3 regions of the Paenibacillus sp. P3E genome follow, and region 3 is predicted to be linked to each of the others. Evidence: riboswitches for the same ligand, from Rfam matches in the RefSeq annotation. Region 3 holds a riboswitch; each other region holds the start of a gene.

Region 1 (7,719 bases), on a different contig from region 3:
GTACAGTTTCACACCAAAGTGACCAAGTTAAAATGAATTGGAAAAGAGGTTTTGAATCAATGAACAGCAATATTATTTGGGGGATAGTATTATTAGTGCTGTGTTTGTTTCTTAAGCCATTATTGGCGATTGTGGGGCTGGATGAAAGGTTGTTCGGAGTGGTCTGGCAGGGTGAAGCTGTGTTTTCATTGAGTCCATTTTTAGTTCGGATTATTCTAGCAGTAATTGGGATTCTCATGTTTATCATCGGTGGTATGCAAGTTGCAAAGCAGAAGAATAATTAGTTGAATACAATGTTAAACAGAAAAGACTGATAGAGGTGTATCAGTCTTTTTCTCAATTATGAAGTATAAGAAATTATTTCTATCGGATTTTCATTTACTTAGCTATAACGATGGAGCGGTTAACTTGTTTGATGTGGTATATAAAATCAATATTAATATAAGTAGAAGATGTCAAATTCTGATCGTGTAGTTTTGGCATAGAATCCCCCTTAAAAAATCCCGACCACTTGGCTTTAGTGACATGTGTTTTTACCATTTCTACAGGCGAGGCATTAACAAATGACGTACAAAGAAACTAACCATAATTGCAAAAGCTAGAAACATACTAAATCCTTCTGAAAGTTTGCTGGGCTACCTACGTCCACTATGAAAAAGCTTGTCTATAGACATACAAGGGAATACTGGATATGATTATGGATATTAAAATTTAATAGGTTATGGAGAAGGTGCCGGTTCTGCTTCACAGAATCAGAATCGGCTTAAAAGGGAAGCACGGTGCAAATCCGGCGCGGTCCCGCCACTGTAAATGCGGAGCGGCTCTTAGAGCGGCCACTGTCCGGTAGAAGGATGGGAAGGCCAAGAGCAGCAATGAGGCATAAGCCAGGAGACCTGCCTTTTTCGTGAACGTTTCTATTCTTCGTGGGGTAAGAATGCGGAACATATGCAGATGGATGGAGTCCGGAGCTTAGGAGCCGGAACCTTCACTTTGTATTTTTCCGGGCCGCCCTGAACAAGGGCGGTCTTTATGTTGTTAGGGTCATCCCCTGCTGTGCACTACAATCCATTTCAGTAAAAAGGAAAGAGGTTGACGATGAAGACATTGTATTCTGCCAAGTCTTTTGTATTTGGTCTGGTCTTATTACTGCTTATTTCGATTACAGGTACCGCTGTGGTTCCGGCGGGACAGGCTTTTGCTGCGGCAGGAGCCTCCGCTAACAAGGTAACGAATAGTGTTGCAGACGCTGTGTATGCGGCTGACCATGCTGCGGACGGAGAAGCAGCAGCGGCACTAACTGCAGCAGTTCCCGGGGGACAGGTATCGGTCTCGCAGGCAACGTATACAGCTGCTGAATATATTATCAGCGGCGGTGTGACTTCGGAGTGGCAGGCGATCGGCCTGGCCCAGGCGGGCTACCGGGTGCCGGAGAGCTATGCCCAATCGCTTGCACAGAAGGTGCAGGCTGCGGGAGGCATTTTCCCGAACGTTACGGATTATGCACGAATTGTGCTTGCCGTGCGGGCGACCGGCGGGGATCCGGCGAATTTTGCCGGAAGTGGTTCGGGGGCAGGGTACAATCTGCTGGAGCGCATCTACAATAGTGACAAAATTAGCGGCCAGTCGCTGAATGCTCCGGTATATGCGCTGCTCGCACTGGATTCCGGCAGCTATACGCTTCCCGGCGATGCCAAATGGAACCAGTCGTCGTTGCTAAGCGAAATTCTATCCAAGCAAAACAGTGACGGTGGCTTCGCTCTGTTCCCGGGAGCGAGCGATCCGGATATGACGGCCATCGTCCTGACTGCCCTTTCTGCTCATAAGAATGAAGCAGCTGTTACGACAGCCGGACAAAAAGCTGTAGCCTGGCTGGCCGCCAAACAGGATGCCAGCGGAGGTTACGGGGACAGCAGCGAAAGTGTGGCCCAGGCCATCATTGCCCTGTCTTCTTATAGCATAGACCCCACCAGTGACAAGTTCACCAAGAACGAAGCGGATCTAATCAGCAGACTTCTGAGCTTCCGGCTGGAGAGTGGTGCCTTTGCCCATAATCAAGGCGGCAGCGCCAATGTGCTGGCCACGGAGCAGGGACTCCAGGCCCTGGTGGCCTACAGCTTGTTCAGCGGTGGAACGAACGGCAAACTGTATGACTTTTCCAAACCGGCACCGCAGAATCCGCTAGTCTATGTGCCGCTCACGATCGAAGGCCCTGAGAAGACGCTGGGCCAGGGCAGCGCGTATGCGGGAAATGTACTCGAGGCGCTGGACAAAGTAGCTGCGGCAAATGGCCTGCCGGTTACGAACCCTTCCGGTAACTATGTTACGGGTATCGGCAACATCTCTGCCGGGACCTATGGCGGGTATGATGGCTGGATGTATGCCGTTTCGCGCGGCGGTGAATGGGCAAGCGTCGATGTAGGCATGAAAGACTTCAAGCTGAAGGAGTCGGACAAGCTGCTGGTTTATTATGCTGGCAGCGATACACAGCTTGTAGATCAAGTAGCCCTTTCCAAGGTGCAGCCTAGAGAGGGTGAAGCTTTTAACGTCACGGTCACCCAAAAAACATGGGTATGGAATAATTCCACAGCCACTTCCAGTCCGGTAACCTCAAGCGCTGCCGGGGTACAGGTGACGATTGGGGATCATACGGTCACAACAGATGCAAAAGGCATTGCCGCTTTTACCGGAGGAATTCCAGCAGGTGATTATACGCTTGCTGTGACCGGCTACGCTCCGGGGAAGGCCCCTGCAGTTGCGAAATATACGCAGTCATTGAAGATCGCTCCCAAGAATGTAGCGGCTTATCTGTCGGTTGAAGGTCCACAGGGACCCGTCATCGACGGTACGCTGGAGGCGTATAATGCACTGGAAGCACTGAAGAAGCTCGCCGAGTCTGGCAATATTCCGCTGAAGATCACAGAATCTTCTTTTGGCAGCTATGTCTCGTCGATCAACGGAATAGAGAGCGGCACGTATAAGGGCTATTGGAGCTTTGCGGTGCAGCGGGGCGGCGAATGGATCTACCCGTCTGTCGGGATGGGGGATTACGTACTGGAGGCATCCGACCGGGTGCTGGTGTATTATGCCGGTGCGGATACCCAGGTGGTGGATACGGTACAGGTCAGTCCAGCGAAGCCGAAGCCGGGTGAAAAGTTCACCGTTGCGGTAGCGCAGAAGCAGTGGGTCTGGAATAATACCACCTTTACCTCTGACCCGGTGGTAACGCCAGCAGCGGGTATACAGGTCACGATTGGCGGCACAGCAGTAACTACTAATGACCAAGGTATAGCTGCCTTTGATAAAGGTCTGCCTGCGGGTGCGTACACGCTTGCTGTAACCGGCTATGTTGCCGACAGCACACCGAAGATTGCCCGCTATACGCAAAAGCTGACCGTTGCAGATCCGGCAGTTGTGCCTCAGCCGGCATCGGCAACGATCTCGGTTATCGGAGACAGTGCCAAAGGAACGATTCTGCCCAGCACGCAGGTGGTCTTGAATCCGGGGGAAACGGCATACAGCCTGCTGAAACGTCAATTAGGGGGCAAAGTAGAGGCCACCACCTCCGGCGGAAGCCTGTATGTGGTGTCTATCGACGGTCTCAAAGAATTTGACCGGGGACCCAAAAGCGGATGGCTCTATTACGTAAATGGTAAGGACCCCGGATTTAGTGCGGCTGATTATAAATTGAGTAATGGAGATGTACTTGTCTGGTCCTACACGACAGATTATGAAACCTCTTCTCCAGGCGCAGGCGGTCTCCCGGGAAGTACGGGAACCGTGGACATCACCACTGACAACACTCTTCCGCTGAATCAGGTGGGGCAGACAACAGCCGTTACGAACCTGAACGCAAGAATGACGGCGTCAGAAGCGGCGGCTCTGAGCGGGAAATTCACGGCAAACTCTGCTGCCTTCGAGCAGGAAGTTACCCCTGGTGCAGGTGCAGCCTTAAAGGACAGCGGCGGTGAAGTGCAACTGCTGATTCCGGCCGGTGCGGTTACCGGAACCGTGAAGATCAGCGTGCGGGAGAACAGCTCGTCCCGCAAGGAGCTGGTATCGGGGCTGTACACCTTCTCCCCGGATGGTACCAAATTTGTGAAGCCGGTCGACTTGTCCATTACGGTGCCTGTAACAGTCCCTAATCCAGCTAATCTGGCCTTGGTCTGGCTTGATCCGGCCACAGGCCGCTGGATTCCGGTTCCGTCTGTATTGGATGCCAAGACGGGGGTTCTCACCGGAAAGGTGAGCCACTTCACCGATTACGCAGTGGTTGACCGCAGCAAGTGGGAGCCTAAGCCAGAGCAGCTGAAAAGCGACATTGCTGCTACAGCGAAGGGCATAACAGCAACGGAAGAGCTCAGTGACTGGCAGGCTGTTGGGCTTGCCCGTTCAGGTCATGCGGTACCTGCTGCTTATCTGGCAGGGGTGAAGGAGCAGCTGTCGGACAGTCAGGGGCAGCTCCGCAAGGTTACAGACTATGAGCGTCTAGTTTTGGCTGTGGCTGCTGCGGGTGCAGATCCGCAGACGTTCGGCGGCTATAACCTGATTGAGAAAATCTACAACAATGACAAGTTGACCAGCCAGGGAAATAATGGTCTAATTTTTGCCCTGATTGCCCTGGATAGCGGCTCCTATACGGTGCCTTCGAGTGCCAAGTGGACCAAAGAACGCCTGACTCAAGCCCTGCTCGAAGCTCAGAATAAGGACGGCGGATTCCCGCTCACTGCAGGCGGAACAGCAGATCCGGATATTACCGCAATGGCGGTTACCGCACTTGCTGCTCATGCTGACCAGGCTGCTGTTGCGGCGGCAATAGACAAGGCCATTGCCTGGCTGTCACAGCAGCAGCAGGAAGACGGCGGCTACAAACAGGCTGGTGAAGCGAACAGTGAGAGTACAGCGCAGGTGATTATTGCCCTGAGTGCTGCGGGCATTGGCCCGAATGACTCCCGGTTTGTCAAAGCCAAAGGCGGATTGCTCAGCCATCTGGCTTCCTTCCGGCAAGCGGACGGCGGTTATGCGCATACACTGGGACAACCCGCGAACAGCGTAGCTACCGAGCAGGCACTGCTGGCGCTGACAGCGTATAGCCGTTATCTGAACGGTGAGTCGAAGCTGTTCAGCATTTCTCCTTCCGGTGTGACCGGGGGAGCGGTATTCACCGATGAGGACCTGATTTCGGCCTGGGCGCTGGATTCCGTGCATCAGGCTTACACCCGGAAGCTGATGGAAGGGGTCAGCGGAAACAGCCTGATCTTTGCGCCGAAGCAGAAGATTACCCGTGCGGAATTTGCGGCTCTGCTGCTCAGACTGACCCACAATGAGCCTTCTTCAGCAAGCAGTGCACCGGTATTCAGCGACGTCAAGACTGGCGCATGGTATTATGGAATAGTGCTGAGAGCCAAACAGCTCGGCATTGTCGATGGGATCACGGCTACAACCTTTAATCCGAACGGCATCATCTCCCGCCAGGATATGGCTGTCATGATCGCCAGAGCGCTCAAGCTGGAAAATACAGCTTCTGCGTCAGCCCCGCAGGCTGTGAAATTTACGGACGAGGCCCGGATTAGCAGCTACGCGCTATCTGCTGTCCATTCCGTCACTCAGCTGGGCTATATGACCGGATCTGGCGGTACCTTTGACCCGGCGGCAGCGGTCACCAGAGAAATGGCGGCCGTTGTGGCTGTAAGATTGCCTTGATGTTACTTGCTCCAGTGAAGTTGATCCATTCAGATTTGGTTTGAATTGGAGTAACTGGAGTTAGTTAAATGGCCAGATCGGTCAGGTGGATGTATAGTCAGTTTCTGTGAAGTAGCAGGATGCTCAAAGCTGTACGCATAATTTACGGTAAGGCAGCCTCTAGCCGATCCCCTTGCGAACGGAAACGGACTCCGATGCACTTATCTAGTGACTTTTGACCGATTTCCAGAATGAAGTAGCATAATAACGGCTTCTGTGTCCATATAGTCAGAGAAAAGAGCGGATATTGCGAAATAACGCTTTTCCAGTCCTTATAGGCCTGTCCAGGTATGAAGTGGAGACAGTGCCGTTATACCAGCAATCATATTGTAAAAGAACGGAACGGGGGAGCAGTCTGCAGCCCCGTTCCTTTCCCTTTTCCCGGAGGTGTCCATGTTCATGTTGAGGTCCATCCAGCAATGGCTGTCTTACCCGCTGCTGCTTCTGGCCGCAGCGCTGCTGCTCGCCGGCTGCGCATCCGGCGCAGACACAGCCGGCGGCGGTCCAAGCCCCGCCGCCGCGAATACGGCTGCGGTGCAGAGCCCGCAGCCCCAGAACCCGGCGTCCCCTATTCCCGGGGACGCCGCAAGCCCCCTGCCGTCCGGCGCGGAATCCGCCGCCGGGACGTCCACGGGGGCGGCTGCATCCGCGCCGCCGCCCGCCGCTTCCGGCGCGGCCGCTGGCACCGCGCCGTCTGCCGCTGCCGTAACGGAGCCAGCTCCCGTTACGGGCAGCGCTGCTGCGCCGGCTGCATCCGCGCCGGCGGCCGCCAGCGCAGCTCCGGCCACGGCGCAAGCCCCGGCCGGGCCTGCGAAGCCTGCTGCGGGCGCGAAGCCCTCAGCAGGCACCAAGCCGGCGGCAACGGCGAAGCCTGCCGCCACAGCGCAAGCCCCGGCAGCGGTGAAGCCGACTGCTGCCGCATCAGCCGCCCCGGCGAAGCCTGCCGGGGCCGAAGACACCGTAACGTTCTCCATTACCGGAGATGAGGAGCACGGGACGATTTTTGCGGCAGCCGCCGTGGAAGTCAAGGATGGGGAGAGTGCGCTGGAGCTGCTGAAGCGCATTACCCGCAAGAATAAGATTCAAATGGAATACCAGGGAGCCAAAAGCTTCGCTTATGTAGAAGGAATAGATAATCTCTATGAGTTTGACCACGGGCCGGAGAGCGGCTGGATATACAGAGTCAACGGTGAAATCCCCGGGAAGGGGGCAGGAGGCTACACACTGAAGCCTGGAGATACCGTGGAGTGGCTGTATACGCTGGATCTCGGCAAGGATGTGGGGGCCGAAGTGCAATGAGCAGCGGCTTCCGTTCGATGCATCCTTCGGTGGCGATGGTCTATTATGCAGGGCTGCTATTATTCGCCGCTTTGCTGTTTCATCCCCTGTTCCTGGCAACGGAGATTGCCGGACTGACCTTCCTCCTGGTGCTACAGGGACAAGGACGCGGGCTGCTGCGCGGCCTGCCCTTTTATCTGCTGATGGCGGTTTCCGTGGCAGTGCTCAATCCCTTGTTTTCACACAGGGGGGCGCATATTCTGTTTTATTTTATGGATCAGCCGATTACACTAGAAGCCGTACTGTACGGGCTGATGATGATGCTGGTGCTGCTGACTGTCTTTATTCTGTTCATCTCTTATAATTACACGGTTACTACTGATAAATTCATGTACCTGTTCGCTGCGGCTGCCCCCCGGACTACCCTGCTTACGCTTATGACCATGCGGTTCGTCCCCTTGTTCCAGCGGCGGCTACGGCAGATCACCCTGATCCAGCGGATTCGGGGAGTGGATGCGGGCAAGGGCAGTCTGCGCTCCAGAATGAGGGACGGCATGACACTGCTCAAGGTGCTGCTGACCTGGTCACTGGAAGAGGCCCTGCAGACGGCAGACTCAATGAAAGCGCGGGGGTATGGCATCCGCAAACGCAGCGTATACGGCATATACAAGCTGGACCTGCAGGATAAAGCCATGCTGTTGC
Region 2 (7,719 bases), on a different contig from region 3:
AGCGGGAGCAGGCTGAAGCCTCCAAGGCGGACTTGCAGGCCAGCGGACGTTTCTCCGCCCCTATCGTGACGCCGATCCTTCCAGCCAAGCCCTTTTACCGTGCAGAAGAGTACCATCAGGGGTATCACCACAAGAATCCCGGTCACTATAAACGTTACCGCAAAGGCTCCGGGCGGGACGCTTTTATCGAGGACCACTGGAAGCACAAGGAGGAGAAGCAGAGCCTCAAGGAACGTCTGACGCCGCTGCAATATGAAGTTACTCAGAACAATGCAACCGAATCCCCTTTCCGCAATGAGTTCTGGGATCATCACGGGGATGGCATCTATGTCGATATCGTATCCGGTGAGCCGCTGTTCAGCTCCAGCGATAAATTCGACTCCGGCTGCGGCTGGCCCAGCTTCACCCGTCCGATCCGCGACTATTCGGTCAAGGAGAAGACGGATCTCAGCCATCTGATGGTCCGCACTGAGGTCCGCAGCAAAGCAGCAGATTCTCATCTTGGACATGTATTTAACGATGGTCCCGGTCCAAACGGCCTGCGCTACTGCATTAACTCGGCAGCACTCCGCTTTGTTCCGAAAGAGGATTTGGAAAAGGAAGGCTACAGCGAATACCGCGTACTGTTCCAGCATGCTTAACTAACAGCGGTTATTCCGCTCAGTTGCACATCCGCGTCACAAAGCCTCCAACCCGCAAGCAGCGGTGTTGGAGGCTTTTTTCTTCTGTAAAATCATATTATTCCGGTTTTTTTTCGTCCCGCTCATCAGCATCAGGAACAGGCGCCGCATTCCCGGTGGTCTGTTCCTGCAGCGGCTGGTTCTGCTCCCGGCTCACCTGACGGATACGCATTACCGTCCCATGATCCCGTGACTTGTTTCTTTTGCGGACCCAGAGCACAATCACCACAACAACAGCAGCTACAATCAATACCGGAAGCGCAGCAGCCAGAAATATAAAGAGCCATTGAAACATCACGGACAGTGCATGCAGACTGCTCCGAAGCGCATCCGAAGCCCGGTCCATTAACGGCCCTTGTTCTTTGGTCTTGGCAATATCCACGCTCTCTTCAGTCTGGTACAGTCGAAGCTCAACCGTAGAAAAAGATACATTCTGGTCAATATATCGCATTCTGCCCTTGATCGTCTCTATTTCCTCCTGAATGGCACCAAGCTGGTTGGCAAACGCCACGAGGTCAGCGGATTTGGTTGCCTTTTTCATAAACTCGATATATTGGCCCTCCATCAACTGCTTGGCCTTGAGGCGCGACCCCAGATCCACATATTCCTCTGAAACGTCCTGACCCTGGATTTTTTGCTGAAGCTTCACGTTTTTGATCTTTTCCAAATGGTCCAGAAAAGAAGAAAATCCCGAAGCAGGCACCTTCAGAATAAAGGCTCCGCCATGCTCATATTCGGAGGTATTCTCCGAAAATTCAACAATATAACCTTCTGCGAGCGTCACCATATTGCGTACTTCTGTCTGCGCCTTAGCATAGTCCGTCACTTCCATCGTTAGGCTGGCGTGATAGATCAGCTTTTTGTTCAATCCTGCCACAACGTCATTTCCCGTAAAACCGGCCGTTCCTTCAGCTGCACGCGCTGCATCCGTGTTGCTCACTGCTGAGCTTCCTCCGCCACCCTTGTCTCCCTCAGCCGCAGGAGCTTCAGCTGCAGCCGACACTGCTTGATCCTTCGGTGCAGCATTCGCTGAAGTGTTCTGGTCTGCTGCGCCGTCGAAGCCTTCTGCCGTGCTGGAATTGTCTGCCTTCATCTCCGACCGGCTTGCAGAATCATTATTGCTTCCAGCCCCGCACCCTGCCAAAACGATAGCAAACACTATTAGTCCCAATACATAATACAGATAATGCAGACCCCTTTTTTGCATGCCCATTCCTCCAAAAGTGTAGTGGAATTTCCGCTTCTTTTGTACAGATTGCTGCCAGCGAAGAGCTTTTTGTCTGTAGGCATCTTTCGCGTTAAAGTCTTTGACGTTCCAAAAGCTGGAAGGTTGCAGGAATTCGGTAGATTTTCCAATCCAGTGGCTGATTTGCCCATCTAAAGGTGCTTTCGTTATTTGGGGATATAAGATTCGCGAAAAGAAAAAACACCAAAAACCCTATATTCACAAGGAATAAGGGTTAGGTTCTGCTCGGACAAGCTCCACCTTGCCGTTCAGTTCGTTGCTGTATAGATGGCGTCGATTCCAGCAAGGGGAGGTGAAACCCTCCTGCGAAAAGACGTACCATTCAAGGATAAGAAGGAAGCCTGGTCCAGGTTCCTTCTATTCTTTTTCTCATTCTAGCAAGATTGAGAATGATTATCAAGCGTTTTTCTTCCGCACATTACCTGCGGCCAGAACCATGTTGCGAAGTGCCGCCTCCGTCTCTTCCCAGCCGCGTGTCTTCAGCCCGCAGTCTGGATTGATCCAGAATTGTCCGGCATCCAGTACACGCAGTGCGCGCTCAATATTCTGCGTCATCTCCTCTACTTCCGGAACACGGGGACTATGGATATCATAGACACCCAGACCAATGCCTTTATCATAATCATGCTCTTCAAAAGCCGAAATCAGCTCCCCATGGCTGCGGGAAGTCTCAATGGAGATCACATCCGCATCCATAGCCGAGATCGCCCCGATCATGTCGTTAAATTCGCTGTAGCACATATGCGTATGAACCTGCGTGGTATCCTTCACATGGGTTGTGGCCACCCGGAAGGACCGTACAGCCCAATTCAAATAATTCTCATGGTCTTCCGCCTTCAGCGGCAGCCCTTCGCGGATGGCCGGCTCATCCACCTGAATCATCTCGATTCCGGCATCCTCCAGCGCTTGAACCTCGTGACGGAGAGCAAGGGCAATTTGCTTCGCTACCTCTTCTCGGCTGAGATCATCGCGTACGAAGGACCAGTTCAGGATGGTTACCGGTCCGGTCAGCATGCCTTTTACCGGCAGCTTCGTCAAGGACTGGGCATAGACGCTTTCTTTGACGGTCATTGGCTGGATAAAAGCGACATCCGCGTAAATCACCGGAGGCTTCACGCAGCGCGAGCCATAGGATTGCACCCAGCCATTCTGGGTGAACAGATAGCCGCCCAGCTTCTCGCCGAAGAACTCGACCATATCCGTCCGCTCAAATTCACCATGTACCAGCACATCCAGACCAAGCTCCTCCTGAAGTGTAATCGCCTCGGCGATTTGACGGCGGACGAACGTATCATAGCGCTCCTCATTCCACACCCCTTTGCGCCATTTGAGACGCGCCTGGCGGACCTCAGCCGTCTGCGGGAAGCTGCCGATAGTTGTAGTCGGCAGCAGGGGCAAACGCCATTTATCCTGCTGCAGCTTCACACGCTCTGCGAACGGCAGGCTCCGGCTGTCCGGAAGTTCGTCCAGACGGCGGACCTGCTCCGCCACATCCCGGCGGCCGCGTTCAGGAAGTGCGCGGAAGACAGCCAGCGCTTCCCGGCTCTCCGCAAGCTCCGCCTCGGCCGTTCCGTTGTCACCACCTGCGGCTGCGGCGAGCAGCCGAAGCTCTGTCAGCTTTTCGTCAGCGAAGGCCAGCGCCTGCTTCACAGCAGGCTTCAGCTTCCCTTCGCTCTGCACCGTAACCGGTACATGGAGCAGGCTGGAGGATGGCTGAAGAATCAGCCGGTCCAGCGGCACATGAAGAGCCAGCTTCTCAATCAGTCCAAGCTTGGTATCAGGGTCGGCACGCCAGATGCTGCGTCCATCAATTATGCCTGCACCCAGCCATTTATCTTCCGGCCAGCCAAGTCGTCCGATCGCCTCCAGATTCGCACCGCCATCATGGACGAAGTCAAGGCCAATGGCCTGTACCGGCAATTCAAGCAATGCTTCCAAGGGTTCAGCCGCTTCAAAATAAGTCTGCAGAATCAGATTCAAGCCGGGGACTGCAGCGGAAATCCCGCTATAAATGGTCTTCAGCAAGGCAATGTCTTCCGCGTTCAATCCTATAACGATGGCTGGTTCGTCGATCTGCACCCAGGCTACACCTTCCTGCTGAAGCTCCTGCAGCAGCTGAATATAAGCCGGCAGGAAGCGGGCGGCAACCTCGCTGATGTCCGCAGCCGGAAATCCCTTGGACAGCTTGAGGAAGGTATACAGTCCCACAATGACTGGCTTGCCTTCAATACCCGCCTGCGCTTTGGCGAAGCGGTAGGCGGCCAGCGGTTTGTTCTCAGTCAGCCGGGGTGTAAGGCTGCCGATCTCCGGCACGATATAATGGTAATTCGTATTGAACCATTTGGTCATCTCGCAGGCCGGGGCGGCCGCATTGCCGCGGGCCATGGCGAAATATAGATCAAGCGGGACAGCCCCGCCGTCATAATCATAACGTGGCGGCACAATGCCGAACATGACGGCTGTGTCCAGCACATGATCGTAGAAGGTGAAATCATTCACCGGGATCAGGTCAATACCGGCCTGTTGCTGCGACTGCAGGTGCTGAAGCTGAATGTCCGCCATTTCAGCACGGAACTCCTGCTCGCCAATTTTACCGGACCAGTAAGCCTCCAGTGTTTTTTTCCATTCACGGTTTTTGCCGATTCTCGGGTACCCCAGATTGCTGGTGATCAATTTTGTTGTCATTGAGATCTGCTCCTCATCTGTTCGCTATTTGTTGTATGTCCTTATAAAAAGACGCCTCTCCCGAAAAATAAGCCACAGGGAAAGACGCCCATTGATCTTCTAAATGGAATAACGTCTGAACACCTCCCTATCTACCGTAGGTACTGCAGTGCTTCTGAGTCAGGCAGGTCTCCTGGCTAGCGGAGTCATCGTTCTTCAGCAAGTCTTCCCCGGCTGGATCTACCTGTCTGCCAGTGACACATTAAGCTGGAACTCTTCCGTTACAGTGGCGGGACCGCGTCGGTTTCGAGCCGAACTTCCCTATTAAGCTGGACAAAAGCTACATTCGCTCCATCCGGCACCTGTCTCCTATATTCGCTTTTCAAAACTTCATCCTTTAATCTGATGCCATCATACTGTACCTTTTTTGCCATTCGCAACAGATTCCGGCGATTTCAGCTATACACATTCGCTATAGCAAATCAGCTTTTTGCCCGATTTGGCACTTGAATCTTGATCAGTGCTCATGATAAAAAGGCGATACCCTCCAAGGAAGGCACCGCCTGCATTATTTTTTCTATTCTAGAACCATACCAGATATACCACTACAGCAAGAACAATCCGATAGATCGCAAACGGCAGAAGCTTAATGCGGTTGATCAGCTTCAGGAAGAAACGCATGGACAGCAGCGCGAACAAAAAGGCGCTGATAAACCCGGCAATAAAGAACGGCAGCGCATCGAGAGTGAAGTACTGCCAGTTCTTCAGCAGTGAAATCAGGCTGGCTCCAGCCATAATCGGCACCGCCATAATGAAGGTGAAGTCGGCCGCGGCACGATGGCTCATACCGAGCAGAACGCCACCGGAGATCGTGGAACCGGAACGGGAGAAGCCCGGCCACAGCGAGAAACACTGGATCAGACCGACCGATAGCGCCTGCCTATATGTAATTTGATCGACACTCTCCGTTTTGATCTTTTTGGGGGCAAACAGGTCTGCACAGATCATCAGTATTGCACCTACGACCAGACCAATCAGCACCGTTGAGGTCGAAAACAAATGCTCATCAATATAATCCTCGAACAGAAAGCCGAGCACCCCGGCAGGGATAAGACCCACAAGCACCTGTGCCAGCTTCAACCGTCCCGCCGTTTCCACTGCTGGCTGTCCTTCCGGCACCGCTGTCAGCTCTTTGCGGCTGAACCGCTTCAGACCCAGGAGATCGATGAACCGGTTGCGGAAAATCACCACCACGGCCAGGATCGAGCCCAGCTGAATCACTACCTTGAACGTATTCGCTGTGTATTTTCCGAGAAATTCCTGCGATTTCAGCCACATATCATCAACAATAATCATATGGCCTGTGGAGGACACCGGAGCAAATTCAGTCAAACCTTCAACAATACCCAAGATGATTGCTTTAATTATAGTCAAAAGCTCCATGGAATCTCCTCCTAAAAGTTTTGTGAGCATTGCATCTATGAAATCACTTCGTACAAAACTCGCTACGAAAGCATAAACTTAGTTTTGTGAGCATCACATCTATGAAATTGCTTCGTTCAAAACTCGCTTCCAAAGCATAGAATTTGTTGGTGTTGTTACCCGCGGGCTTTGCCGGCGGTACGGCGTTTACGCAAATACAACAGTCCCAGCACGAGAATTCCTCCGGCAATCAGGGCGTAGACCACGCTGGAATAAGCCTCTATATACCCTCCAATGTCCTCCCAGGACTCTCCTAACGCAGCACCCAGCAGGATCAGCAGTGTATTCCAGCCCAGTGTACCGATCGTCGTAAACAGCATAAAAAGTCCGAACTTCATTCCCGACATTCCTGCCGGAATCGAGATCAGACTGCGCACCAGCGGCACCATCCGGCAGAACAGCACCGTCCAGTAGCCGTATTTATCAAACCAGGCATCCGCTTTGCGGATATCACTTTTCTTAATCCGTATCCATTTGCCGTAGCGGTCCACAATACGCTCCATTCGGCTGACATCCAGCATCCGGCCGATCCAATACAGAATGGCTGCACCCAGCAAAGAACCCGCCGTAGAGGCAATAAGCACACCCGGTATCGTGAGTCCGGAGGTTGTAGTCATAAATCCGCCAAAGGGCAGGATGACCTCTGAAGGAATGGGGGGAAAGACATTTTCCAGCGCCAGCATCAGAAAAATACCGGCATATCCGAACTGCTCCATAATATCTGTAATCCAGTTTTTCATTCGGTTCCCTCCGTCTAGATGAGATTTTTCTTGAGGTTGCGCAAATAGCGGCTGCGGATGAAGAAGAAGTATAGCGTCTGGGCAGCCAGATAACTGGTCAGCACAGCCCCGGTCTCCGCAGCAATGGACAGATAGAACAGCCGCTGCAGCGCAATAAAAGCAAACAGACTGTGCAGAACCGCCAGCAGGACCGGGATGAAGAACATGAGTGCCAGCTGCAGTGTCACAATGCGGTCCAGTTCCTGGTCAGTCAGGCCCATTTTGGACAGGGTGGAATACTGCAGGCGGTCATGATCCAGATCCATATAGAGACGGAAGTAGAGGAAGCTGCCGGCAGCAATGAAGAAGACGGTCCCGACAAGCAGCGAAGCGAACAGCATGGTGCTGTACAGCGTGCGCTGAATCTCAAATAAGGTTCCGCTGATCACAACGGCATAAGCAGACTTTTCTTCATAGGGAACCTTCCCTTTGGCAGCGAGTTCTGAAGCCACCCCCACCGTCCGGGTAAAATCATCCACATAGAAGCCGGTATACCAATCCTGCTGCACAGGGATAACCAGGTTGTACAGACTGTCGCTGATCACCAGCCCGCTGAAATCGCCGCCTCCCCTGCCGTCCAGCTCCGGCAGCAGATATTCGGCAACCGGCACATGCTGCGTATAGCCGGTCTCTTCAATCTGGATTCCTTGCTGGAGTGTATATGTTGCTTTGAAGCGCTCTGCGGTCAGACTGCGGTCGCGCTGGGAACCGATCATCACCAGGCTTTCATTGCCTTCCAGCGGCGGTTCATTCGAGCTGAAGCCCGCATGTTCCAGAGCAAGCTTGTAATTCCTGTAGGACATCAGAGGCAGCTGAAGTGTATGGTCGGGACCTGTCTGCGAAACGACCGCTGCGACTTTGAGTGGAA
Region 3 (7,719 bases):
TGGACTGCACTCCGCGGATCAGAGTTTCCTTGCTTAATTGATCCAGGCCGTTCAGGATACGGTCGGCGTACACGGAAATGCGGATTTCATCAAAAGCCAGTTGGCGGTTATCGGGTTTCACTACGAGCTGTGGCATAAGTTTAACCATCCTTTCATTTTTGGGTTTAATTTTCAATATCACAAATTGAAGTATATAAGCGCAGAGAGCGGCCCGCCCCGAGGCTTGGCCTGCTCTTTGAAAGTTAACTGAATTTATAAGGCAGCCGGCTCCCAATGTACGATTTCCGTACCGGCGAGACTGGCCTGAATATCAATAATGCGCTGGTTGCTGCTTCCCCGGTAGGGAAGGGTAGTGTCTTTGAGCTCTTCCACAAAACGTCCGTCGATCACGACCTGGCACAGGGCCAGCAGGTTCCATTCGGGTGAGCCGGGTGTCGCTGTAAGCTCTTCATAGGTATAGCCGGTGTAAATCCAGACGGGATACTCCGGCAGCACGCTGCGCAGCTCCAGAATGAAGCCCGCAGCCTCCTCTGCCGAGAATAAAGGGTCGCCGCCTGCCAGTGTCAGTCCGTCCAGCAGCGGATTCGCGGCTATTTCGGCAATGATCTCCCGTTGGCGCTCCCGTGTGAACGGCTCGCCAAAATTGAAGTTCCAGGTCTTGGGATTGAAGCAGCCCGGGCAGCGGTGACGGCAGCCGCTGAGGAAAAGGACGGCCCGCATGCCTTCTCCTTCATTGATCGATTCCGGGTAGTAGCCACATATGTTCATAGGTGCTTAACGCGGTCCCTTACTTCGGCTTGCTTGGCGGCATTGAAGCGGGTCTGATAGTCGCCGGTCAGGTAGCCGGTTACCCGGCGCAGACGGCGGATATGCACATCGTTCTCATGCGCGTCGCAGGAAGGGCAATTGGTGCCAATCACGCCTTCGTAGCCGCAGTTCGAGCAGCGGTCCACCGGATGGTTGATGCTGAAATAGCTAACTTGCTGTTCCAGCGCGTAACGGATAATCTTGACAAAAGCTGCCGGGTTGCTGCGAGCATTACCATTCAGCTCCACATAAGAGATTGCACCCGCATTGCAGTATTCATGGAACGGTGCTTCCAGGCTGATTTTCTGCGCAGCGCTCAGCTCATGGTAGACCGGGATGTGGAAAGAGTTCGTATAGTATTCGCGGTCGGTGATGCCCGGAATGGAGCCCAGTACTTTACGGTCCACCTTGGTGAACTTGCCGGACAGCCCTTCAGCAGGTGTGGCGAACAGGGTGATGTTGAGGTTCAGTTCCTCGCTCTTACGGTCGCAGTATTCCCGCATGTGGCGGACAATAGCGAGCGCCTTGGCATGGGTCTCCATGTCCTCGCCGTGATGCTTACCGTACATGGCCTTCATGCACTCGGCCATGCCGATGAAGCCAATCGACAGACTGCCGTGCTTCAGCAGTTCGCCAACCGAATCCTCGGGAGCCAGGTCCTGGCCGCCTTCCCAGACGCCTTCGCGCATCATGAAATCAGAGGCTTTAGCCTTCTGGGAAGCCTGGATGCGGAAGCGGTGGAGCAGCCCATCCAGAGCGATGTCCATGTAATGGTTCAGATCGTCATAGAAGCCTTTCTCGTCGGCGGCAAGCCGGCGTCCTGTGGCAGTTCCGTAAGCCAGTCCCAACCGCACGAGATTGAGCGTATTGAAGGACAGGTTGCCTTTGCCGGAGCAGTGGTTGCGTCCGAAGCGGTCGCCCAGCACCCGAGTGCGGCAGCCCATGGTTGCAAATTCAGTATCCGGGTCGGCCGGATCATAATATTGCATGTTGAGCGGCGCATCCAGATTGGCGAAGTTCGGGTACAGTCTGCGGGCAGAGCATTCGGCAGCTTTGAGGAACAAGTGATAGTTCGGATCGCCCTGTTGCTGGTTCACGCCCTGCTTGCATTTGAAGATCTGGATCGGAAATACCGGCGTTTCGCCGCTGCCGAGTCCGTTCATCGTTGCGGTCAGCAGCGAGCTGATCACGAGCTGGCCTTCGGGAGAGGTGCACGTACCGTAGTTGATGCTGGTAAAAGGAATCTGGCCGCCCGAGCGGCTGGACATCGTATTCAGGTTATGTATCATGCTCTCTGCTGCCTGCAGCGTTTCGCTCTCTGTTTCTTTTAATGCAAAGCGGAAGGCCCGCGGATACAGCTCTGCCAGATCGCTGCGGCTCATAGTGACTTCGCCAAGATGCTCACCGGCTTGTCCTTCTTCGAAATATTCGAGTCCCTTGCGGAACAGCTTGGCAAAGGACTTGGTCACATAAGGGGCCAGGTCATAATCCAGCTTGTTGGCGGATACGCCGCCGTATTGGGCATTTTGCTGAGACTGGAAAATAATCGCTACGAGCGACATTGCAGTCATGATCGAGTTGGGAGGACGCACGCTGCCGTTGCCGGTGTTGAAGCCTTCGCGGAGAAGCCGTTCAAACGGGATGAAGATGCAGTTGGTGGTTCCGATCGCGTATTGGTCCAGATCATGGACATACACTACGTTATCAAGGGTAGCCTGTACCAGTTGCGGCGGCATTGTGAAGTTGCGGGCATACCACTTGGAATACTCACTGCCGAACTTGCTCATTTTGCCGGAGAAGCTCTCTCCGTTCAAATTGGCATTCTCGCGCAGCAGATCCAAATCCCGGCTGTCGATAATATCGCGCCCCAAATGGATGACTTCCTCTAATAGATCCTCCTGTGCAGCTTGTCCACCGTTGTACCGTTTCTCCAGCAGCGTCATTGTATAGCCCTCTCCTCTCGGTATATAAAAAACGTTCTAATTGTAATAAGACACCCCTTAACTCAGTAAAAAGAGCATCTTCCGCCGAGGACGGCGGAAAATGCCCGGATGCGTAACGCAAATAACCGAAACTGGATATTTACGGATGGTCTCCATGGAAAGAAGCTTTCCCGCAGAAGCCGATACCTGAGCGCGATAAGGCTTATCGCATTCAGGTATCGGCAGCCTTTGCTTCCCATCCTGGGGGAAGGCTAAATCTGCTTGTGCAGGCCGCATGCGGACACCTCTCCTGTTCCTCGCAGGCGTAAATGATGGTGCCCGGAAACAGGCAGGTCTCCTGGCTTCCGGTGAATCTTGGAGGCACCTTCCCAAGGGGGAATACCCTCAGTGGCGTGAGCCTCCAGATACTGTTCCGCAGGGGCTTGTGGAAGCCTGCGGAACATCCGGTTACAGTGGCGGGACCACAGCGGATTTGCACCGCGCTTCCCTATTAAGCTTCAACTCTCTTGAGAGAGCAAAGCACCTGTTTCCACTATATTTTGTTGTCGCTAGATAAAAATAACCCAATATCTTGTGTTTGTAAACATTTTTTTGCGAGCCCGCGCTGGGGGCGGATTCAGCCGATTTACTCACAGATGATCCACAGCCCATCCACAGATATCCCGGCATTCGTCCACAGTTCGTCCACAGGTAATCCACAACTTGTGTGTAAATTTTTCCGATTCTAGTTCATAAATTGTCCCCATATTAGGGGGGATTTGTGGGGGGAGGCGGGAGTTGCTACAATAAAGGGGACTGAAGACTTATATACCGGATTTTTTTATATTTTATAGTAGGAGGGGTTTCGAATGGCTATTGGCGAAGTAACCGTAATTCCGATCGGAACAGGCAGCACCAGCCTCAGCAGCTATGTTGCGGATATGCAGCGCGTGCTGGAGACAGTGGAAGGTATAACTTACGAGCTGACATCCATGGGCACAATTATCGAGGGACCGCTGGCGCGGATTCTGGCGGCCGTCGAAGCATTGCACGAGTCCCCTTTTACTGCCGGAGCGCAAAGGGTGTCCACCTCACTCAAGATTGATGACCGGCGCGACAAGCCCTCCACAAGCCGCAGCAAGCTGGAATCGGTGGAGCGCAAGCTGCAGGCGGAATAGTTCTGAATAATTACAGCATACAAGGAGCGTGTCCTCTATGGCGGCAATGAATCAGCAGGTCGGGATACAGATGTATACACTACGGGATATGGCCGAAAAGGATTTTCTGGGCACACTGCGCAATGTGGCGGAGATCGGATACAAGTCGGTGGAATTTGCCGGTTATTTCGGCGTATCGGCTGCCGAACTGCGCAGAACGCTGGATGAGCTGGGGCTGGCGGCTCCTTCGGCACATGTCGGACTGGATTTCAGCAGCCTGGAGAAGATGCAATCGGCGTTATCCAGAGAGATTGAATATGCCCGGGAGGTGGGGCTGGAGTATATCATCACGCCTTCGGCACCGCTTCCGCAGCATCCGGCACTGGACGATGTGCTTGCACTGGTGCCTTTCTTTGAAAAGGCCTCTGAACTTGTGCGGGCGGCGGGTCTGAAGTACGGCTATCATAACCATGACTTTGAGTTCAAGCAGGTCAACGGGCAGGCTGTGATCGACATCTGGCTGGAGCGGATTCCGGCTGGAGATATGGTGGCTGAGTTTGATTTGGGGTGGGTGCATGTAGGCGGTGCCGTACCGGCAGAATATGTATCCCGTTACGCCGGGCGCGTTCCGCTGGTCCACATCAAGGATTTTGGCGCGGGCCATGAAGAAACCGATCTTGGAAAGGGCCAGGTGGACTTCGAGAGTGTCTTCAAGGCTGCGGATGACGCCGGTATTCGGCATTATATTGTGGAGCAGGAGGTCTTTGCTTCGTCCTCTCTGGAGAGTGCAAGGCTGGCGCTGGATTACTTCCGCAGACGAGGAATGCTGGGATAACTTTGAGGACTCGATTCCCCTCCGCAGCGCGGGTCCTGTAGAAATCACGGGCGCCGCACTGTGAAAGAATGGGTTGCGTTTTTCCCCAGACGGGGTATAATGTATTTTGTTTGACAGAAAAAAAGCTTTAAGCTGGTGTAGCTCAGGGGTAGAGCAACGCACTCGTAATGCGTAGGCCGGGGGTTCAATTCCCTTCACCAGCATCCTTAATAACTCAATCATGACGCGGTTTTCCGGGATTTCGGGGGGCTGCGTTTTTTTTATGGTAAACCCACTACTATAACTATATATAATCAAGTTGGAGGTTAATACATCTGTGAAAAGTGAAGATTAATATCAACTTATAGGTAATAAACTTGCAGGGATTATCCCTGATGCTGGGACGAAATTCATCTCTATGCTGAGATATTACCTGGTTCAAGAATAGTTTATTTCTACTTTACATCCACTACCAAAAATGAGTTGATATATAGCCATAGTATTCTACAACAGCGTACAATCTGGAAATATGAAATTCTAGGTTTACATCCTACAGATCGTTTTCACCAAAGGTATCTAGATGAGTATTTAGAACAAAAGGCCGATTAATCTCCCAGAGAGCCATAACGGTAGTACTCACTTAGGGGAGCTTCTATATTTATAATTGTGTTGCAGAAAAAATTTACTTTTCTGCAACTTTTTCTTTATTTTAGCGTCATGTAAGAGGATGTTAAATTGTGTAAATAGGAGGATTTCTCTGTGGTAAAGAGAATTTTTGTTATTTTCGCTATGACTATAGGATTAATGGTATCTGCTGATCAGTCCTATGCCCGTCCCACTGAGTTACCGCCAAGTAACGACCGTACGGATGTGGTCTATGTTAGCGAAAATGTAGTAACACTGGTTGACTATATTAATAATAAAGCAGATATAGTTGATTTACAGACAAAGATAACCACAAATATTTCGGATGGTTCAAATACGATCCTAGATGTAAAGGTTATAAAAAATCCTCAAAAAATAGTGCTGCTTCAAAAGGGGAACGGAAATAAAATTTCAAAAACAGTATTCTCTTTTAACGGAAATCTTATTAGCAAGACTGAGATCGCTCTTGAAAATGCGGGAGATAAAATCAGATGGGTAGCTCCTACAGGCACAACAAACGAACGAATAATGGTTCAATCTAATAATTCCTTTAGCCTGTATCAATACCCGTGGACTAAACCAAGTGTGAGCTACAATGCAAAGATCGTTGATATGGGATATGAAAGTGTATCAGTAATGGATTGGGAATTTGAGGGGTATCCTAATTTGGCCATTAAGTACCATGCGCAAGGTATAATGAGGGATGATTATTTCGTTAAAATGGTCAATCTTTATTCAAAGAATGAAACTTCACTCAAGGACTTTAATTCTGATTTTTTAATTAAAACTAGCGGTAATTACCTTGCAGCATTATCCTCTTATACCTATCAGGCAATACCGGGAAATGTAATCCGTCCCTCAGCCAATGACTCTCAAAAGGTATTTCGTTTAATCAATAAATCCACTACAAAGGAAACTGCTTCTATAAAAGAAGTTTTTAAACAAGATGGTGACATTTCCGGGTGGAAAACAGAATTAATTAACGGTCAAGTATTTGTAGGGGATTTACTGGAACACACATGGTCCTTGTTTTCTCAAGAAGGAGCTATACTTTTAAATAAACAGGATTGGCCTAAAAATGGTGCCACGAAATTTTTGTACTACAACTTAAAATCACAAACAGCATATTTTCTGGATTATTCATCAGGTGAGATTTCAATAATGGAGAAGCCTTCGAAAAAATAGAACGGAAACGGGGAAACGGTATATGTGGCGTAAATACATACTAATGGTTACAAGTCTGCTTGTGGTCTTCGTAATGCTTCTACAGCCTGGAGCTGCCCATGCGGCGGATAGTGGAACGATAACTGCAGACAGCGGCATCCAAGAAAAGCTGATAGAAAAGTATGGACTTGATGATTCCAAACCCTCTTCTCAACCCGGCTGGGGCGGAGCGGATATAGGTATAAGTGATCCTCTTTCACTCGTCCTTTCCATATTCAGGGTGATTATTAATCCATATGCGTGGGTGGCTCCGGGGTTCATCCATTATTTGTTTTACCAATAAAGACAGTAAAAGTTGCATAGAACCCCATAGAGTCATACAATACAGTAGTAGAAAGCACACACAATGCGCAGGCAGGGGCTTCATACTCCTTCGCTGGCATCCCGATAAACAATAGGCGGCGCGGCTTTCCGGATGTTCGGGAGGCTGCGTTTTTTGCTCTTCTGGAGAGGGGAATAGGCACAAGATGAAATGTCTCACGGTCCGGCAGCCTTGGGCGACCTTAATTGCTCTTAAGGAAAAGCAGTTCGAGACCCGTTCCTGGAAAACGGCATACCGTGGTGAACTGGCTATTCATGCCGGGATGGGGATCGACAAATCCGCCTGCAGGCAGGAGCTGATCCAGTCGGCTTTGGCACGGCATGGATACAGTGCGGACAACCTTCCTCTCGGAGCCATTATCGCTACAAGCCGTCTGGCCGACTGCTACCAGGTGACGGATGAGGATGCCGGAGCGGGCTGGCCGGGCGGCAATGAATTTGCTTTTGGCGATTATTCACAAGGGCGCTATGCCTGGAAGCTGGAAGAGGTAACGGCGCTTGCCCATCCGATTCCCGCAAAAGGCAGGCTGAGCTTCTGGGAACACCCTGTGCTGGAGGGAGAGCAGTGACCCGCTGGGGCTGTACAACCTTTTGGCATAATCGAAAAATTTATTTAGCAGCCCAAGCCATTATTGGGTATGAACCGGCTGACTCGCGGGTAATCTTCTTATAAGGCCGCTGGTGCTGCCAAGTGAACCCCGCGTGATCATCAGGATGATAAGAAAGGGCGTATGCATAGGAAATGGGAAGTCTCCTTATTGCGTGGCTTTGTATGCTGTGTTTGTATTTTTCGTTCGAGGATAAGGCGAGCCGGAAAATTATCTTTCCT

What was found. A riboswitch is a leader RNA that binds a small molecule or an ion and turns the genes downstream of it on or off. The one in region 3 is predicted to bind cobalamin.
Positions count from the first base shown of each region.
Region 1: it holds a riboswitch for cobalamin, as region 3 does, so the genes downstream of both, A3842_RS30680 (S-layer homology domain-containing protein) here and A3842_RS13630 (anaerobic ribonucleoside triphosphate reductase) in region 3, are expected to answer to the same signal.
Region 2: it holds a riboswitch for cobalamin, as region 3 does, so the genes downstream of both, metE (5-methyltetrahydropteroyltriglutamate--homocysteine S-methyltransferase) here and A3842_RS13630 (anaerobic ribonucleoside triphosphate reductase) in region 3, are expected to answer to the same signal.

Region 1 covers NZ_LVWH01000235.1:12,902-20,620, reverse strand. The annotation lists gene A3842_RS30685 (hypothetical protein) at 60-284, shown strand; cobalamin riboswitch at 712-915, shown strand; gene A3842_RS30680 (S-layer homology domain-containing protein) at 1,096-5,700, shown strand; gene A3842_RS30675 (DUF4430 domain-containing protein) at 6,139-7,038, shown strand; gene A3842_RS30670 (energy-coupling factor transporter transmembrane component T) at 7,035-7,719, shown strand, end outside.
Region 2 covers NZ_LVWH01000181.1:2,590-10,308, forward strand. The annotation lists gene msrB (peptide-methionine (R)-S-oxide reductase MsrB) at 1-641, shown strand, start outside; gene A3842_RS20220 (DUF4349 domain-containing protein) at 739-1,887, opposite strand; gene metE (5-methyltetrahydropteroyltriglutamate--homocysteine S-methyltransferase) at 2,323-4,611, opposite strand; cobalamin riboswitch at 4,757-4,971, opposite strand; gene A3842_RS20230 (undecaprenyl-diphosphate phosphatase) at 5,173-6,033, opposite strand; gene A3842_RS20235 (DedA family protein) at 6,189-6,812, opposite strand; gene A3842_RS20240 (FtsX-like permease family protein) at 6,827-7,719, opposite strand, start outside.
Region 3 covers NZ_LVWH01000160.1:73,061-80,779, forward strand. The annotation lists gene A3842_RS13620 (ribonucleoside-diphosphate reductase subunit alpha) at 1-136, opposite strand, end outside; gene nrdG (anaerobic ribonucleoside-triphosphate reductase activating protein) at 253-768, opposite strand; gene A3842_RS13630 (anaerobic ribonucleoside triphosphate reductase) at 765-2,750, opposite strand; cobalamin riboswitch at 3,061-3,292, opposite strand; gene A3842_RS13640 (MTH1187 family thiamine-binding protein) at 3,599-3,907, shown strand; gene A3842_RS13645 (sugar phosphate isomerase/epimerase family protein) at 3,945-4,721, shown strand; tRNA gene A3842_RS13650 (tRNA-Thr) at 4,853-4,924, shown strand; gene A3842_RS31520 (antitoxin YezG family protein) at 5,109-5,309, shown strand; gene A3842_RS13660 (hypothetical protein) at 5,460-6,530, shown strand; gene A3842_RS13665 (hypothetical protein) at 6,574-6,852, shown strand; gene A3842_RS13670 (ASCH domain-containing protein) at 7,037-7,459, shown strand.